2 regions of the Obesumbacterium proteus genome follow, and region 1 is predicted to be linked to the other one. Evidence: predicted binding sites of a transcription regulator. Region 1 holds the regulator's gene; the other holds the start of a gene.

Region 1 (3,106 bases):
TCAGTTTCTGTAGGCTTTTCATCGCTAATTGCGCTAACCGTGTTTCCTCAGGCCGCTGATACCTTTAAGTCTCAGTTTCCACAGGCCAATATACACGCCAAAGAAGCGCAGCTCTCGACGCTTCTACCGGCTTTGCGTGAAGGGCGACTCGATTTTGCCATCGGCACGCTAACAGCCGAAACCACGCCAATAGATCTGGTACGTGAGCCGTTATTTGAATCGCCCTTTTGCATTATCGCTCACCGCGACAACCCATTTTCTCAAGCGAAATCGTTAGAAGAGCTGAAGCACGCAAAATGGCTGATACCCGAAACCGATATGGGTTATTACCAGCAGCTAGAATCCGCCATGGGGAATTTTTACCACCAGCTTAGCCAATCACCGATCCGAACGGACTCCGTGGTTTGCGGATTAAGCATGGTGCAACAGGCACAATATCTGACCATCGTGGCTCGGGCGATGCGGACTCCGCTGGGATTAGGCAATACGCTCTGTGCATTGCCTATCGACGATTTACCCACCGCCCAATACTGCGTGTTCTATTCGCAAAAATCGCCGCTCACCTTAACGGCGCGGCGATTCCTGGATTTATTACGTTGGGAATGCCAAAACTATGCTTGGGAGTAAAAACGTTACTCAACCACGATAGTTTCAAAGCTGTGAGTAATATTCACCGCCTGACCCAACATCAGCGCTACCGAGCAATACTTCTCGGCCGATAAGGCAACCGCACGTTCAACGGCTTTATCGGTCAGCCCTTTGCCGGTAACCACAAAATGCAGATTGATATGAGTAAACAAACGAGGGGCTTCTTCACGACGCTCAGAGGTTAATTTCACTTCACAGTCGCGCACGTCCAGTCGCCCTTTTTGCAAAATTGAAACCACGTCAATCGCACTGCATCCACCCGCAGACATCAGCACCATTTCCATTGGGCTTGGTGCTTTGTCGCCAGCGTTTCCATCCATAAGAATCTGGTGTCCTGAAGCGGATTCACCCAGAAAAGTCATCCCTTCAACCCATTTCACTCGTGCCTGCATGTTTATCACCCCTTTGGTTAAATTTTGGCATCAGACTACGCTTTCTATAAAAAACAGGCAATCCGAGGCCTCACTTCTTGATGCTGAAGCGAGACAACACAAGACACCTGCACAAAGCTGTGCTACAAACTATGCCGAAATGGATCTTTATGGATTGAAACGGGTATAGATCAATAACTCTAGGAAATAATTACCTTAGCCTATTACTCTATATCTCGATTATGAAGTGCTATAACAAGTTAATAAGCAAAGCCCCGTGCCACGATAAGCACACTGTCAGGATCAGTATCCCGATATTAGGGCAGCGATAACAACAGAGGATAATAGCGAATGGTTCTCGGCAAACCGCAAACAGACCCGACTCTTGAATGGTTCTTGTCTCATTGCCATATCCACAAGTATCCGTCCAAAAGTACCCTGATCCACCAAGGTGAAAAGGCTGAAACCCTGTACTACATCGTTAAGGGCTCCGTTGCTGTATTGATTAAAGATGAAGAAGGCAAAGAAATGATCCTTTCTTATCTGAATCAGGGCGATTTCATTGGTGAACTAGGCTTATTTGAGGAAGGGCAAGAACGTAGCGCCTGGGTTCGTGCAAAAACCGCCTGTGAAGTGGCTGAAATTTCCTACAAGAAATTCCGCCAGCTCATTCAGGTCAATCCAGATATTCTGATGCGCCTTTCTGCTCAGATGGCTAGCCGCTTACAGGTTACCTCTGAAAAAGTCGGCAACCTTGCGTTCTTGGACGTAACCGGTCGTATCGCTCAGACCCTGCTGAATCTGGCCAAACAGCCAGATGCCATGACTCATCCAGATGGTATGCAGATCAAGATCACTCGTCAGGAAATTGGCCAGATCGTTGGCTGCTCCCGTGAAACCGTTGGTCGTATTCTGAAGATGCTGGAAGATCAAAATCTGATCTCCGCACACGGAAAAACCATCGTCGTTTACGGCACTCGCTGATAGATGACGCCCGTGTAGCCTTGCTGCACGGGTTTCTTTGGCTATGTGGCGGCGGTTCATCTACCACCCGGAAGTCAACTACGCACTGCGTCAAACGCTGGTGCTGTGTCTTCCTGTGCTATTCGGTCTGTTGATAGGTAATCTACAACTTGGGCTGATGTTCTCTTTAGTTCCCGCCTGCTGCAATATTGCCGGACTCGATACCCCACATAAACGCTTTATCAAACGCTTAGTCGTTGGCGGCAGCTTATTTGCCTTTAGCAGTTTTCTGCTACAGCAATGCTTACTTTGGCAAATTCCCCTACCGCTGATCATGCTCGGTTTGGCTTTATTGCTCGGCGTTAACGGTGAGATTAGCCCGCTACATGCGCGACTTATGCCAGCAGCGCTGGTTGCCTCTATTTTTACCCTGAGTATGGCGGGAAGCGTGCCGATCTGGCATGGGCCACTGCTGTATATTGTCGGTACTATTTGGTATGGCGCTTTCACCTGGTTTTGGTTCCTGCTGTGGAAGGGGCAACCGATCCGCGAAAACCTCAGCCAGCTTTACGTTCAGCTTGGCGACTACATGGAAGCCAAGTACAGCCTGCTAACTCAGCATATCGATCCTGAAACCGCACTGCCTCCGTTGCTGCAACGTCAGCAAAAAGTGATGGATCTTATTGCTCAGATATACCAACAAATGCACATGCTTTCGTTGGTGCATAATCCTGAATACAAACGCCTGCTGCGCTATTTTCAGGTCGCATTAGATTTGCAAGAACACATCACCGTTAGCCTGTCTCAGCCCGATGAAGTACAAAAGCTGGTCGAAAAAAGTCAGGCCGAAGCGATTTTACGCCGCAATGCTCAGGTCATTACAGAACGGCTCAAAACGGTTGCTGACGATATTTTATATCACCGTTATCCCCAACATTTCTCGATGGATAACGAGCTATCTGCGCTAGAAAAACTGTCTAATCAGCACCCAGATAACCCCGTTGGCAAATTCTGTTACTACCATTTTAGCCGCGTGGCTCGCCTACTCGAGCGCCAACGCCCATTATATCAACGCAATCTGATGTCCACTCAGCAACGGCTTCCCTTCTGGCCTGCGTTGCGCG
Region 2 (3,106 bases), 1.1 Mb from region 1:
CCCGCAGGGCGCACTGGCAGTCTCCGAAGGCGATCGGGTAATTCCTATCGCTTTGAATGCAATTAAACAAGCACAACAAAATAGCGTGCCTGTTATTGCGACTCAGGATTGGCATCCCGCGCAGCACGGTAGTTTTGCCAGCCAGTCTGGGGGAAAAATTGGTGAGATGGGTGAGCTGGCAGGCTTAGAACAAATTTGGTGGCCCGATCACTGCGTTCAAGGTTCTGAGGGGGCTGAGTTTCATCCATTGCTGAATGCCGCCCATTTCGATCACATCGTGCATAAAGGCACCGATGCCTCTATCGATAGCTACAGCGCTTTTTTTGACAATGGTCGCAGAGCCTCAACCGAGTTGCATCACTGGCTGCAAAGACATCAAATCGACACGCTCTACATGATGGGGCTAGCTACGGATTACTGCGTAAAATACTCCGTGATGGATGCGCTGCATCTGGGGTATCGCGTGGTGGTAATTACCGACGGGTGCCGCGGCGTCAATATCAAGCCTGAAGACAGCAAAATTGCACTCCAGCAGATGCAAACGCTTGGCGCAACATTGATGACATTAAGCGACGTTAGATTCTAAAACCTTTATTCTCTTGCACAGGGCGGATGACAACCAACGCTTCCGCCCTATCGCTCTCAAGCCACCACACTCTGTCACCTGAAAAATGCCGCCTGAATAACCTGAATAAATAGTTATGCTTCAGGCTTTATGCGAATAATGGCATCGCGCTCAAAGCCTTTCTTAAAGTCCTGCTTACTTTTCATTTCAATTTGCCCCTGCATGTTGATGCTCATGTGCTGAGGATCGGTGTTATGGCGCGACTGCCACAGCATCACCATTTGCAGACTGTTTTCTTTTTGCTCTGGAGTCAAACTCACGCCGTCCGGCCATTTTCCGAGTTCAACCGCGGTTACCAAGCGTTGATAAATTTCTGGCGTCATCGCCGATAGCAAATCATCAAGTTCCATTTTAAACCTCGCTTAAGATGCACTTTGCTGAATCGTTTCTTCTGCGCTATAATAAGCACATAGAAAAGAATTTGTTGTTAGCCCTGAGTCTGTTTACCGGAGTCTTCATCGGTGAAGCTAAGCGATGCAGAGTTCACGCAATAGCGGTCACCGGTAGGCTGTGGTCCATCAGGGAAAACATGGCCAAGATGCGCATCACAGTGAGCGCAGCGAATTTCAGTACGCTGCATGCCGTGTGAATTGTCTTCAAGGTAGCGGATAGCCTCCGCGCTAACGGGCTGGTAGAAGCTAGGCCAGCCGCAGCCAGAATCGTATTTGCTGTTTGAGTAGAACAGTGGACTGTTACAACACAGGCAGTGATAAATGCCTTCTTGTTTATTGTGTAACAGTTTACCGCTAAAAGGCGGCTCAGTGCCCCGCTGTTGTGTGACGTAGCGTTGCATTTCAGTTAAGTCATTCGGGTGTTGTGCAGAGAAATCGTCTTTAGCCATTTGTGCGTTCTCGAAGAGTTGTTTTTGGTTATCATTGATCACTTTTTTTGGCGATTAATTATAACAAACAGTTAACAACGGTTCAGCCAAATTTGGTCTAAACTGTTTAGCGAATCGGCGGCAGCCTCATTTTTGTGATGAGTATCACAAATGAAAGTCGAGATGGCTTGAGACTCAGATGACTGCCCCCATGTATAATCCGAAACAGAGTGTTAAATGGAAGCGTGTGATATGTGCTCAGCCAAGGCTTCGCTTTGATTTACAGCAATAATTGACACGATTCCGCTTGACGCTTTATAAGGTTTTTGTAATTTTACAAGCAACCTTTTATTCACTAACCAATAGCTGGTGGAATATATGACTATCAAAGTAGGTATCAACGGTTTTGGCCGTATCGGCCGTATTGTTTTCCGTGCTGCTCAAGAACGTTCTGACATCGAAATCGTTGCAATCAACGACCTGTTAGACGCTGAGTATATGGCTTACATGCTGAAGTACGACTCTACTCACGGTCGTTTCAACGGCACTGTTGAAGTTAAAGATGGCCACCTGGTCGTTAACGGCAAAACAATCCGTGTTACCGCAGAACGTGATCCGGCTAACCTGAAATGGAACGAAGTCAACGTTGACGTTGTTGCTGAAGCAACTGGTCTGTTCCTGACTGACGAAACTGCACGTAAGCACATCGCTGCTGGTGCTAAGAAAGTCGTTCTGACTGGTCCTTCTAAAGACAACACCCCAATGTTCGTAATGGGTGTTAACGATAAGACTTATGCTGGCCAAGATATCGTTTCTAACGCATCTTGCACCACTAACTGCCTGGCTCCACTGGCTAAAGTTCTGAACGACAAGTTCGGCATCGTTGAAGCACTGATGACTACCGTTCATGCGACTACCGCAACTCAGAAAACCGTTGATGGCCCGTCTCACAAAGACTGGCGCGGCGGCCGCGGCGCATCCCAGAACATCATTCCTTCATCTACCGGTGCTGCTAAAGCTGTAGGTAAAGTAATCCCAGAACTGAACGGCAAACTGACTGGTATGGCGTTCCGCGTTCCTACCCCTAACGTTTCTGTTGTTGACCTGACTGCTCGTATCGAGAAGAAAGCAACTTACAAAGAAATCTGTGCTGCAATGAAAGCTGCGTCTGAAGGCGAGCTGAAAGGCGTACTGGGTTACACCGAAGATGACGTAGTTTCTACTGACTTCAACGGCGAAGTTTGCACTTCAGTATTCGATGCTAAAGCTGGTATCGCGCTGAACGACAACTTTGTGAAACTGGTTTCTTGGTACGATAACGAAACTGGCTACTCAAACAAAGTTCTGGATCTGATCGCTCACATCTCTAAATAATTTAGCGATGAGAAGTTGATGAGAGGGCGACATTTATGTCGCCCTTTTTTTTGGTTTTTTGCACCTAGCATATGAAGGCCAATCTGATGTCACAACAAAATTTGTCTGAAAAAATCTTTACCCTGCCCGTTCAAGAACAAATCACTCCGTACATTTCTCAACGCCAAATCGACGAACTTCCTGTTGTCGTCGTTAATCATCCTAAAGTTCGTGCCGCTGTCACCTTGCAAGGCGCACATTTGCTCTCATGGCAACCTTCTGGCGAGAAACCTGTACTGTGGTTGAGC

What was found. The regulator CRP, encoded in region 1, controls carbon source genes, mostly activating them, when cyclic AMP is high. The targets are predictions, from matches to a motif close to ATGTGANNNNNNTCACAT.
Region 2: the regulator CRP is predicted to act here: its motif matches at 1,599-1,616, upstream of msrB (peptide-methionine (R)-S-oxide reductase MsrB).

Annotation. Positions count from the first base shown of each region.
Region 1 is NZ_CP014608.1:1,052,726-1,055,831, reverse strand. It holds gene DSM2777_RS04990 (LysR substrate-binding domain-containing protein) at 1-627, shown strand, start outside; gene DSM2777_RS04985 (OsmC family protein) at 633-1,040, opposite strand; gene crp (cAMP-activated global transcriptional regulator CRP) at 1,371-2,003, shown strand; gene DSM2777_RS04975 (YccS/YhfK family putative transporter) at 2,047-3,106, shown strand, end outside.
Region 2 is NZ_CP014608.1:2,155,647-2,158,752, reverse strand. It holds gene pncA (bifunctional nicotinamidase/pyrazinamidase) at 1-586, shown strand, start outside; gene DSM2777_RS10090 (YeaC family protein) at 700-975, opposite strand; gene msrB (peptide-methionine (R)-S-oxide reductase MsrB) at 1,053-1,466, opposite strand; gene gapA (glyceraldehyde-3-phosphate dehydrogenase) at 1,824-2,819, shown strand; gene DSM2777_RS10075 (D-hexose-6-phosphate mutarotase) at 2,921-3,106, shown strand, end outside.